Regions from separate parts of the Lysinibacillus sp. FSL K6-0075 genome, predicted to be linked through region 2. Evidence: riboswitches for the same ligand, from Rfam matches in the RefSeq annotation. Region 2 holds a riboswitch; each other region holds the start of a gene.
What was found. A riboswitch is a leader RNA that binds a small molecule or an ion and turns the genes downstream of it on or off. The one in region 2 is predicted to bind lysine.
Positions count from the first base shown of each region.

Region 1: it holds a riboswitch for lysine, as region 2 does, so the genes downstream of both, MHB65_RS11935 (transporter substrate-binding domain-containing protein) here and MHB65_RS01375 (amino acid permease) in region 2, are expected to answer to the same signal.
Region 3: it holds a riboswitch for lysine, as region 2 does, so the genes downstream of both, MHB65_RS17295 (aspartate kinase) here and MHB65_RS01375 (amino acid permease) in region 2, are expected to answer to the same signal.

Region 1 is NZ_CP151947.1:2,429,363-2,433,784, forward strand. Features, by position in the region: gene MHB65_RS11925 (2-oxoglutarate dehydrogenase E1 component) at 1-896, shown strand, start outside; gene odhB (2-oxoglutarate dehydrogenase complex dihydrolipoyllysine-residue succinyltransferase) at 988-2,247, shown strand; lysine riboswitch at 2,589-2,775, shown strand; gene MHB65_RS11935 (transporter substrate-binding domain-containing protein) at 2,895-3,752, shown strand; gene MHB65_RS11940 (amino acid ABC transporter permease) at 3,923-4,422, shown strand, end outside.
Region 2 is NZ_CP151947.1:290,088-294,509, reverse strand. Features, by position in the region: gene MHB65_RS01385 (sensor histidine kinase) at 1-538, opposite strand, end outside; gene MHB65_RS01380 (response regulator transcription factor) at 543-1,235, opposite strand; gene MHB65_RS01375 (amino acid permease) at 1,390-2,853, opposite strand; lysine riboswitch at 2,936-3,112, opposite strand; gene MHB65_RS01370 (MFS transporter) at 3,291-4,422, shown strand, end outside.
Region 3 is NZ_CP151947.1:3,526,382-3,530,803, reverse strand. Features, by position in the region: gene uvrC (excinuclease ABC subunit UvrC) at 1-1,160, shown strand, start outside; lysine riboswitch at 1,269-1,447, shown strand; gene MHB65_RS17295 (aspartate kinase) at 1,582-2,808, shown strand; gene MHB65_RS17290 (YslB family protein) at 2,902-3,336, opposite strand; gene MHB65_RS17285 (succinate dehydrogenase cytochrome b558 subunit) at 3,609-4,217, shown strand; gene sdhA (succinate dehydrogenase flavoprotein subunit) at 4,284-4,422, shown strand, end outside.

The DNA of each region.
Region 1 (4,422 bases), 2.1 Mb from region 2:
ATATTTCTGGTGCGAACGCATCCTTTACAGTATACAACTCTCCACTGACTGAAGCTGGGGTAGTAGGCTTTGAGTACGGTTACAATCTAGAAAACAGCCATGTACTAACAGTATGGGAAGCACAATTCGGTGACTTTGCGAATATGGCACAAGTGATGTTTGATAACTTTATTTCAGGGGCACGCTCTAAATGGGGTCAAAAATCTGGACTCGTTATCCTATTACCTCATGGTTATGAAGGTCAAGGTCCAGAGCACTCTTCAAGCCGTATGGAACGCTATTTACAAATGTCAGCTGAAAATAACTGGTTTGTAGCGAACTGTTCAAATGCAGGAAACTACTACCACTTATTACGCCGTCAAGCAGCATTATTAGGTACAGAAGGGGTACGTCCACTTGTAGTCGTATCACCAAAATCATTATTACGTCACCCATTAGCTGCGGCGAATGCTGAGCAATTAGCAAATGGTTCATTCCAAGAAGTGATTGAACAACCAGGCTTAGGCGCTAAACCAGAAGCTGTAGAGCGCATCGTTTTAGGTACAGGTAAAGTGATGATCGACATAGCAGAGCGCGTGAAAGACGGCGAAGGCTTCGATCACCTACACATTATCCGTGTAGAACAACTTTACCCATTCCCAAAAGAGCAAGTTGCTGGTATCATTGCTAAGTATCCTAATGTGAAAGAGATCGTATGGGTACAAGAAGAACCTAAAAACCAAGGCTCATGGAATTATGCACTAGAAACATTATATGCACTTTCAGAAGGTAAAAAGCTTCGCTATGTAGGTCGTCCTGCAATGAGCTCAACTTCTGAAGGAGATGCAGATTCTCATAAAGCAGCACAAGCAGCTCTTATTGAAGAAGCGGTTGCTGAGTCAGTAAAGGTTAAATAATCACATATCAATTTTTGAAACTGGGCTACTTGCCCTTAAGCAGTAGCCCTTCTATGTGCGTCATGCACGTTAATCAAAGGAGGAAATGAAAGTGGCTGAAATTAAAGTCCCTGAATTAGCAGAATCGATTACAGAAGGTAGTATCGCACAGTGGGTAAAAAAAGTGGGCGATCGCGTTGAAAAAGGTGAATTCATCGTTGAACTTGAAACAGATAAAGTAAACGCTGAGATCATTTCTGAAGAAGCAGGTGTATTAACACAAATTTTAGCTGAAGAAGGCGATACTGTACTAGTTGGTCAAGTTATCGCAGTAGTAGAAGCAGGCGAAGGCGCAGCAGCAGCTCCAGCGGCAGCACCAACTGAAGCAGCTCCAGCTCCAGCAGCGCCACAAGCAGCACCTGCACCAGTTGCAGCGGCTCCAGTAGTAGAAGAAACTTCTGGTGAGCGTGTAGTTGCATCGCCAGCAGCACGTCGTCTTGCACGTGAAAAAGGTATTGACCTTGCAGCGGTATCTCCAGTAGATCCACAAGGACGCGTACGTGTACAAGATGTAGCAGCACATGGTACAGCACCAGCTGTAGCACCAGTAGCAGCACCTACATCAGTAGCAACTTCAGGTGGCCCAGTAGTATTCACACCAGCAGCTAATTCTGACCGTGTAACAATTGAAAAAATGAGCCGTCGTCGTCAAACAATTGCAAAACGTTTATTAGAAGTGAAACAATCAACAGCAATGTTAACAACATTCAACGAAATTGACATGACAAACATCATGGCACTTCGTAAACGTAAACAAGAAGAGTTTGTGAAAGCAAACGACATCAAACTTGGTTTCATGTCATTCTTTACAAAAGCTGTTGTTGCAGCACTGAAAAAATACCCATACGTAAACGCTCAAATCTCTGGCGATGAAATTCATTTAAATAACTTCTTTGATATCGGTATTGCTGTATCAACTGAAGAAGGTTTAGTCGTACCAGTTGTACGCGATGCAAACAGCAAAAACTTCGCTGAAATCGAAAAAGATATCGCTAACTTAGCGACAAAAGCTCGTGATAAAAAATTAGGCCTAAATGACATGGCTGGTGGATCATTCACAATCACAAACGGTGGTGTATTCGGTTCATTAATGTCAACACCAATTATGAACGGTACGCAAGCTGGTATTTTAGGTATGCACTCAATTGTTAACCGTCCAGTTGGCGTAAATGGTGAAGTTCAAATCCGTCCAATGATGTATGTAGCACTTTCTTACGATCACCGTATCATCGATGGAAAAGATTCTGTAGGATTCTTAAAAACAGTTAAAGAATTAATCGAAAATCCTGAAGATTTATTATTAAATTCATAATGCCATTAAACCCTGCGAACAATGTTCAGCAGGGTTTTTTTGTGCATGACGAAAGGTTTTGACCGATTCTATTTTTGAAAGAGTACGAATGTTATATCGTTTAGAGGAGCCAAAAGAAATAAACACAACTTTTCTCACAGAGAGCATATACGCTCTAATAAAAATTTGTTGTAATTTTCGGAAATATCGATGAAAGCTCAACGATTTAAAATGGATAGGGAACGCACAATACCCTAATATTGTCATTAGTCAGAAAAATGTTAAAACTGTCTTGACGAACATATTAGTTTTATAGTAGTATCTAAATATCAATTAAATAAACAAACCTCACGAATATTTACCAGTGAGGTAGAGGCGCGGTATTTATTAGTTCATTGTAGAGTACAAGCAAGCGAAGACGCAATGAAGAAGGAAATATCGCCGAAGTATAAAAGGAGCTCGTACTTTTATACTGGGTCTGCAGTGAATAAGTGCAGGACTGTCCTAGTAAATGGATTTCCAGATTTACTAGGTTGTGCTATCTCGGAAACATGGAAATTATAGTGAGGATTTGGGCAACTGTCATAAAAGGTAAGACCTAAGTTCAATATACTTAGGTCTTTTTTAGTACAGTTGTCTTATTTTTTTACAGAAAAGGGGAGTTTTTCATGAAAAGAAAATGGTTGTTAGTAATGATCTCTATCATGACGGCAATTGTGCTAGCTGCATGTGGCACAAGTGACAAAAAAGAGGGCGGTTCAGGTGATGCTGGAGCTGACAAAGAAGAAGGCGGCGGTGAATTCCGAATTGGAATGGAGGCTGGCTACCCACCGTTCAACTGGACACAGCAAGACGATGCGAATGGCGCTGTGAAAATAGCGGATAATGCAGAGTATGCAGGCGGCTATGATGTACAAATGGCGAAGAAAATCGCTGAAGGTTTAGGCAAAGAGTTAGTCATTGTTAAAATGGAGTGGGACGGATTAGTGCCAGCGCTACAATCGAACAAAATTGATGCGATTATCGCAGGGATGTCACCAACAGAAGAACGTAAGAAAACAATTGATTTTACAGAAAACTATTACACATCTGATTTTGTGATGGTTATTAAAAAAGGTAGTAAATATGAAGATGCAAAATCGATTCAAGATTTCTCAGGTGCTAAAATTACATCACAATTAAATACATCAAACTACACAGTGATTGATCAAATCAAAGGTGTAGAAAAACAAACGGCAATGGAAAGCTTCCCAGCAATGCGTGTGGCGTTAGAAGCAGGTAAAATTGATGGCTATGTAGCTGAACGTCCAGAGGGTATTTCTGCTGCTGCTGCCAACGATAAGTTCACATATGTAGCATTTGAAGAAGGCTTTGATACAGATCCATCAAATACTTCAATTGCTGTAGGCTTACGTAAGGACGACGCAAATCGTGAAAAAATCAATGAAGTCCTAAAAGGCATTTCGGAAGACGATCGTCAAGCGATTATGGAAGAAGCTATTTCGCAACAACCAGCAGCACAATAATGACAAGGCACGGGCTAGTTGCTAGTCCGTGCATGATCATTTCATCATTATCAAAATGAGAACCTCTCTACATAATGATAATGTCCTAGCGTGACAAAACATAGAATGGTAGAAAGAGCTAGGACACAAAAGAAATAAGCAAGCAAGATGACATTGTTAGGAGGAACATCATGAGTCTTGAATGGATACTTTCAATTATTGAAAACAACTGGCAAATGTTTTTACGAGGTGCGTATTATACGTTACTGATTTCGAGTATTAGTACAATTATTGGTGCATTTATCGGATTTTTCATCGGAATTATGCATACGATTCCAGTTCGTAAAAAAGGTGTGAAATTTTATAGCTTAAAGCTCATTAAATTTATACTGACATGCTATGTTGAATTTTTCCGTGGTACACCAATGATTGTACAGGCTATGGTTGTCTACTACGGATTAGATATTGCATTCGGTATCGATATGCACTTTATTACAGCAGGTATTTTAGTCGTTTCCCTCAATACAGGGGCATACATGGCAGAAATTGTTCGTGGTGGTATTGTATCGATTGATAATGGTCAATACGAGGCAGCATCAGCAATTGGTATGAATCACTTCCAAATTATGATTCACGTTGTCTTACCACAAGTAGCGCGTAACGTCTTACCAGCGACTGGTAACCAATTAAT
Region 2 (4,422 bases):
AGGTAACCAGATCATAAAAAGATAATATATTTTTACGACAGATTTCACTGACATTGATTTTAGTGATTGGATAATCTGTATCTCCAGCCTCTAATTTCGCCAGATCAAAAAATGTATGAATAATTTTTAATACTTCTAAAGTTTTAGCATGAACACCCGTAAGTAATCGTTGGCGTTCCTCCTCACTAATCGAGCTCTGAAGTTGAAGCATCTCAATATAGCCTAATACAACCGTTAAAGGCGTTTTAAGATCATGCGAAATGTTTGCCAACATCTTTTTCATGGAATTTTCCATTTTCTGATGTGTTGCTTGGATTTTTTGATGCTGATCTAGTACGGTATTCATTGTAATAAGTAACTGTTGAATTTCTGAATTTGTAGTTGCTACTAAAATCTGTTCATAAGTCTGTTCATTCACAATTACTTGTAATTTTCTATGCATGTATTGGATAGTGCGATCTTGTTCCTTTTTGACTTTCCATTGAAAAATAATAATCCCCATTAGCAATACCACTATTAGTAATAGAAATATCATCATATTCTTAACCCTCAAACTTATAGCCGATTCCCCATAGGGTTTTAATATATAGAGGATTTGACGGGTCATCTTCTATTTTTTCGCGTAGTCTTCTTATATGTACATTTATAATATTTTCATCGCCGTAGTAAGCATCTTTCCATATCATCTGATAAATTTGCTCTTTGGTAAAAACCCGATGACGATTTGTCACAAACAACTTTAAAATAGAAAATTCCTTTGATGTCAGCTTTACCTCTTGCCCGTTCTTTGCTATTGCGTAATTAACAATATCTATCTTTAAATTATCAATTTCTAGGACATCTTGCTTTTGGTTATCCTGACTAGAGTATTTTGTAGCTCTTCTGATAACAGCCTTTACACGTGCCGAAAATTCTAGCATAGAAAAGGGTTTAGCAATATAATCATCTGCTCCTAATCCTAAGCCCAATGCTTTATCAACATCGCTGTCTTTTGCAGACATAATAATGATAGGAAGTGCTGCCTGCTCTCGAATAATCTTTAATACTTCTAATCCATTTAGTTTAGGAATCATAATATCTAGGATGATTAAATCAAAGGTATTTTCTAAACAACTTCGTAATGCTTCTTCGCCATTGGTCGTTGTTGTGACAGAGAAACCTTCCATTGTTAAGTAATTATCGACCATTTCACGAATGGCTTCATCATCTTCTACGAGTAAAATATGCTTTTGCACTATCATACACCTCTCCCTGCCAACTCTAAATTTCCATATCTATATTACATTACCATATTTATGATGTTTATTTTGAGAGATTTTGTTCATGAGTGTCGAAAAAGAGCTGTCCTATAAACCCATCACTCTTTGGTTTACAGAACAGCTCTATTATTTACTCTTCAACTTTTAAATCACAATCTTTAAGTGGCAGCATTTTGGTTTTGTGCTTTATTTTATAGCCAAACCATAGTGCTAAAAATAGTGGAATCCCGATATACGAAACAAGGATGCCATACCAATCAATTTTATCACCTGTAAAGGCTGTGTAATTTTGTCCAATGACTACGATCATACAAACGGTAAAAGCAAATAATGGTCCAAATGGATATAATTTGGCTTTATAAGGTAATAACTTTGGATCTAAGCCCTGTGCATCAAACGCTCGACGGAAACGATAATGACTAAATGCAATACCCAGCCATGCAATAAAGCCTGACATTCCAGAGGCATTTAATAGCCAGATATAAACCACTCCATCACCAAAGAATGACGCTAAAAATGCTAAACAACCTACAGCTAATGTTGCCATCAGTGCATAAATCGGAATACCTCGACGACTTAGCTTTGCGAAAAATTTAGGTGCATGTCCTTCCACCGCTAATTGCCATAGCATACGAGAAGATGCATACAGGCCTGAATTTCCTGCTGACAGCATAGCCGTTAAAATAATGGCATTCATTAATGAAGCAGCAAAGGCAATACCTAGGCGGTCAAACACTAGTGTAAACGGTGATACTGCGATATCTTCTGATAATAAACGTTCATCTGTGAATGGAATCAGCATCCCAATTGCACCAATCGCTAAAATATAAAACAAAAGAATACGCCAAAATACAGATTTAACAGCCTTCGGAATATTTTTACCAGGATCATCTGTTTCACCAGCTGTAATTCCAAGTAATTCTGTCCCTTGGAATGAAAATCCAGCAGCTAGGAAAATACCAAATGTAGCAAGGAAGCCACCATGGAATGGCCCATCACTAATAAAGAAATTAGTGAAACCTACAGGAGCCTGCCCACCTAAAATACCAAAAATCATTAGTAAGCTAATGATAATAAAAACGATGACCGTTACGACTTTAATCATGGCAAACCAATATTCACTTTCACCATAACTTTTTACGGATAGTAAATTAAACGTCAGTACAACAGCAATAAATAATACTGTCCACAGTGCTGATGAGCTATCTGGGAACCAATATTTCATAATTAATGACACGGCAGCGATTTCTGCAGCAATTGTGATTGCCCAGTTATACCAATAGTTCCAGCCTAATGCAAATCCTAAAGCAGGATCTACAAATTTGGTTGCGTAGGTACTAAATGAACCTGATGATGGCATATACGCAGCCATTTCCCCTAAGCTCGTCATTAAAAAATATACCATAATACCGATTAAGGCATAGGCCAGCAATGCGCCCCCAGGTCCTGCCTGTGCAATAGCACCACCACTGGCTAAAAATAGCCCCGTACCGATTGTACCGCCTAAAGAAATCATTGTAATATGGCGGCTTTTTAATTCTTTTTTCAGCTTCGGTGCTTTATGACCAAGCTGATTTACTTTTATTTCACTCACGATATAGCTTCCTTCCTATTTATGAGGCAAAAAAATGCCATCACATATACACTGTGATGGCTACGTTAATCCTCAGTTTTTCCTAAATGATAGCTCAACACGTTGTGCAAACGTGACAGTTCTGTTCCTTTCGGAGACAGCCCCAGCATGAGGTTTTCAAGTCCCCTCACACTTCGGCAATATTTCCTTTCAGCTAATTTCATCAATGCTTGTCATTTCAATTAGCATACTTATAAATATCGCGACCTCTACCTCAATACAAACATGAGGCATATAATTATTAAATTTATGATGTTTATTATACTAACATAAGACCATAGACATTTCAATATAACGGAAAATGTTCTGTATTTTATGAATCTTCTACTATTTTTAATAGTGTGATAAAGTGTTATAGTAGTTCAATTAGAATGGTTATGATTAGGGGGGATTTTATTTTGACTACAAATGATCATTCCGCTAGTTATCCTAGTAAAAAAATTAGCTGGAAAGGAACAACCTTACTTTTAGTTTTCGGAGTTATCTTTATAGCCTCTACATTACGAATGCCACTAACTGTTGTTGGCCCAATTATATCCTTTATCCGTGAAGATCTTGGGATATCTAATGTATTGGCAGGCTTTCTAACAACGATTCCATTGCTTGCTTTTGCTATTATATCTCCATTTGCACCAGTTGTAGCACGCAAACTAGGGCTTGAGCTAACATTATTTTTATCAACTTTTCTATTGGCCTTTGGGATTGTCCTACGTTCACTCGGTACAACAGAGTTACTTCTATTAGGTACTGTGCTAATTGGCGTAGCCATTTCTTTTGGAAATGTACTTATTCCAGGATTATTAAAATTAAAATTTCCATACCATGTCGGTTTATTGATGGCCTTTTTCACCATGTCCATGAATTTAACTGCTGGTCTTGGTGCTGGTATTAGCTATCCTATAGCCAATTCATCGTTAGGCTGGCAAGGTGCGCTGTCCATTGCACTCGTACTCGTTCTCATTACAATCTTAATTTGGATACCTCAATTAAAATCAAATAAACCCGAACCAGTTACTACATCTAAAAAGACAGGTACACCTTTATGGAAATCACCTGTTACTTGGGCTGTCACAGGCGCAATGGGGTTACAGTCTTTATTATTCTACACGACTGCAGCTTGGATTCCCGAGATCTATATTGCCCAAGGGCTAGCTCCTGACAAGGCCGGTTGGATGTTTTCCATCATGCAATTCTCACAAGTACCAATGGCTTTAGCTGTGCCTATAATTGCAGGTAAAATGACTTCACAACGCCCCCTTGTATTGATGTTTACATCTTTCTATTTAGTAGGGTTTGTTGGTGTTGTCATGGAATGGACTAGTCTTGGTGTACTGTGGATGGTCCTTCTAGGGTTAGCAGGAGGTTCTTCATTCGCCCTAGCAATGATGTTCTTCACTCTCCGCACTCGTACTGCATTTGAGGCAGCTGATTTATCAGGCTTTGCACAATCTTTGGGTTATTTATTTGCCGCAATTGGTCCTATTCTTTTTGGCTACTTGCATGATTTCTTTGGTGGCTGGAATATTGCGG
Region 3 (4,422 bases), 1.8 Mb from region 2:
AAAACCTAGAATTTGAACGAGCGAAGGAATTTCGAGATCAAATTGCCCATATTGATACGGTCATGCAGAAACAAAAAATAGTATCAAGTGATACAACAAATCGCGATGTATTTGGCTATGCCGTTGAAAAAGGGTGGATGTGTGTTCAGGTTTTCTTTGTGCGCCAAGGTAAACTGATTGAGCGTGATGTCTCGATTTTCCCGATCTATCAGGATGCAGAGGAAGAATTTTTAACATTTGTTGGGCGCTTTTATGAAAAGCCAGAGCATATTAAGCCAAAAGAAATTTTTATTCCACAAGCCATTGATGCAGCCATCTTAACGGAATTATTAGAGATCAAAGTTCTTACACCAAAAAGAGGACAAAAGAAGGAACTGGTTGAATTAGCAACCAAAAATGCCGAAATTGCTGTGGCAGCTAAATTCCAGCTAATAGAACGTCAGGAAGAACGTACGATTGGTGCTTGTGAGGCACTAGGTGAAGCAATGGGTATTAGTGCACCTTTACGAATTGAGGCTTTTGATAATAGTCATATGCATGGAACGGATGCAGTATCTGCCATGGTTGTTTTCATTGATGGGAAGCCTGCGAAAAAGGAATACCGAAAATATAAAACGCGTTCAGCAGCCAAGCATGATGATTACGGTGCAATGCAGGAGGTTATACGTCGTCGATATATACGTGTTTTAAAGGAAGGTCTACCATTACCAGATTTAGTGTTAATTGATGGTGGTAAGGGGCAAATGGAAGTAGCCCGTGAAGTACTAGAAGATGAGCTTGGTCTTGTCATACCGATTGCTGGTTTAGCCAAGGATGACAAGCATAATACATCTCAGCTATTGTTTGGTGATCCGCCAGAGGTGATTGCCTTAAACCGTACAAGTGATGGCTTTTATTTATTACAACGAATTCAAGACGAAGTCCACCGCTTTGCTATTACCTTCTTGCGTCAACAGCATGAGAAGCATGCCATTCAATCTGTATTAGATCATATTGAAGGGGTAGGACCAAAACGTAAGCAACAGTTGCTTAAATATTTCGGTTCAGTCAAAAAAATTCGAGAGGCGAGCGAGCTAGCATTACAGGAGGCTGGGATGCCCGCTAATTTAGCAAGCCAAATTTTTAGCTATTTTCAGCAAGAATCATTGTCAAAGGAATAGGCATGTGCTATGGTTATAAATAACATTGTTTTCAATGTTATGGAGAGCTAACTGGCGTGACTAGCTTGTTTACGCTAAAGCTTAATGAATTGAATACATTCACTTTAAGGTGATGATAGAGGTGCAAGATTCAAGAGTAACACAATGGAGGATGGACAAGTCCAGAGATATTGTGTGAAAGGGGAGCTTGCCGAAGTACAGCGTTGTTGTTTCCATTGCTGTACTGGTTTTGCATTTAAGAAATGTAAGACTGTCGATTCTAAACGTTTCGGAGAGCTATCACACATGGGCAAGTTACGATTATTGTACATGTTATAGGCAGCTTTCACGTTATGTGGAGGCTGCCTTTTAGTTTTTCTAGAAACTGTTTTGTCTCCTGTAATTAGGTGAAATACATGGACTGGAAGGGAGAACGAAAGAAATGGCTAAAATCGTGATGAAGTTTGGAGGAGCTGCATTAGCTTCTACTGAACAAATCCAACAGGCAGCTCGGAAAGCGATTGCTGAAAAGGACAGAGGATTTGATGTAGTGGTAGTTGTTGCAGCAATGGGACATACTGCCAAAGAAATGAAAATGATGGTACATCAACTAACTGACGATGTTTCAAAACGAGAATTAGATGCAGTTTTGTCTACAGGCTCTCAATTATCTAGTGCTTTATTTGCCATTGCCTTACAGGACGCGGGCTATCAGGCTGTGTCTCTGACTGGATGGCAGGCAGGTATTCATACGGATGGTATGTATCGGCATGCGCGTATCGACTATATTGATGTTAGTCGAATCGAAGAACACTTTGCACAGGGGCAAATTGTAGTCATTGCTGGAGAACAAGGGGTTGACGAAGATCACAATATCACCATGCTTGGGAAAGGTGGAGCTGAAACGGCAGCTGTAGCGCTTGCCATCGCATTGGAAGCGGAGCGAGCTGATATGTATACAAATGTGGACGGTGTTTATACAGCAGATCCATGTTATGTGACACATGCCCAAAAGCTCCAGGAAATTTCCTATGATGAAATGTTGGAATTATCTCATTTAGGATCTCATGTCATACATCCACGTGCGGTGGAGTTAGCAAAGAAATTTCAAATGCCTGTTATCATACGCTCAAGTTTAGTAGAGTCAGTAGGCACTTTATTGAAGGAGGAAGTGGAAATGGAAAAAAACTTAGTTGTTCGTGGCGTGGCCTTTGAATCAGATATTATTCGTTTAACAGTAGGGTATGATGCTTTCTCTAATGCTTCATTAGCAGATATATTTACTATTCTTGCTGAGAACCGCATTAATGTAGATATTATTGTTCAAGCCATTATTGATGGGCTGAAACCAACTGTTTCGTTTTCTATTTTAAAAGAGGAATTTGCAGAAGCATTACGTGTTCTAGAAGATAGTAAATTATCACTCGGATTTAGTTTTGCAGACTTCGAAATAGGGTTGGCGAAAGTTTCCATTATTGGTTCAGGGATGGCCTCTAATCCAGGTGTTGCTGCTCGTATGTTTGATCGGTTACGTCGTGAAAATATCCCTGTAAAAATGGTAAGTACTTCTGAAATAAAAGTTTCTGTTGTTGTACCACAGGATGATATGATCCAAGCAGCTAATGCACTGCATGATGAGTTTAATTTAGAGCAAGCACTTTACATATAATAATAGAAGAAACAGCATTTTATGTAATTGTCCAAAATTAAAGGAAGAAAAAAGAAGGATTGTCATCCCGTTAGGGGGAGACAATCCTTTTTATTACTCTGAGGGAATGGTATTCATAATACGTTCTTTGACGTCCCATTTGACTGTAAACATGACGTATTGTTGCTTTTCTCGCTTTTCATTATAGCATTCTGTAAGATAGCCTTTAGCTAGTTGAATTTGCTCTGCTATAAATCCTGCTTCAAGTTTAAAGCTACGTTGTTTAATTTGCAGAATTTCAGGGTCGTTTGTCAACTGGAAAATGCGTCCATCCTTTGATTCCTTCATAAGCTCTAATGTACCCCAGCAGGCATCTGCGAAAAATGCGATAAGTTCATCTTGACTTTTACATGGGAACTTGCGAGCAAGCTCTTTACCTGCCCAATAAAGGACATCATCTTCATGTTTACCGAGTATAGAAGATAGAATATGATCACGAATGATCTCATAGCCAAATGATGAGATTGTAGGAGATGGAGTGTTTAACATTGTTATCCTTCTTTCTTAGAATTTTCTTAAAATTTAACGGTAATAAAGTAATGATAGATTTTTCGAGAAAAAACGACGCATCATGTACTAGATTAGTTCTTTAATAAGCTCTATGAAAAACTCCGAGTTGCCTTGACGCTCGTAGCTCTTGAGAGTACAATAAACATGTCATAATATTGTACCATGATGAAATACACAGTCAATGAAGTATCATTTACAAAATGATGACTTCTTTTGTTGTGCTATTTTAAGTACTAAGGGGGGTAACAGTCTTGTCGAAAGATCGAGAGTTTTTATGGCGTCGCTTACATTCTCTACTTGGGATCATTCCAGTAGGTCTGTTTTTAACGATGCACCTGTTCATTAACTTTACAGCAACAGGCGGGGCAGAAAGTTACAACGATGCTACCGCAGTAATGGAAAAGATTCCATTCCTTATCCTAGTTGAATGGATTGTCATCTATATTCCATTAATGTTCCACGCATTCTATGGTGTCTACATTGCATTCACTGCTACACCAAACACAGGACGTTTCAGCACGTACCGTAACTGGATGTTCTCTTTACAACGTTTTACTGGTGTATTCTTAGTGATATTCATCGCATGGCATATTTTCCAAACTCGTATTCAAAAAGCACTTGGCACACACGTTGATTACGACATGATGGCGAATATCGTTGCTAATCCATTCATGCTTGGATTCTACATTGTTGGTATTTTATCAGCAACTTTCCACTTATCTAACGGTTTATGGGCATTCCTAGTAAGCTGGGGTATTACACAATCTCCTCAGTCTCAAAAGATTGCTACTTACGTAACAAACATTATTTTCGTAATTCTAAGTGTAGTTGGTGTGGCAGCTATTTTAGCTTTCGTATAATTCAATAGAAGCTACGATAGAGCACATGCAATCATTGCAATTTTTTAAGAGGAGTGAGAAATAATCATGGCGAAAAGCAAAATAATTGTTGTCGGCGGTGGTCTTGCCGGTCTGATGGCAACGATTAAAGCAGCTGAAGTTGGTACTGAAGTTGATTTATTCTCATTAGTTCCTGTAAAACGCTCACACTCTGTTTGTGCGCAAG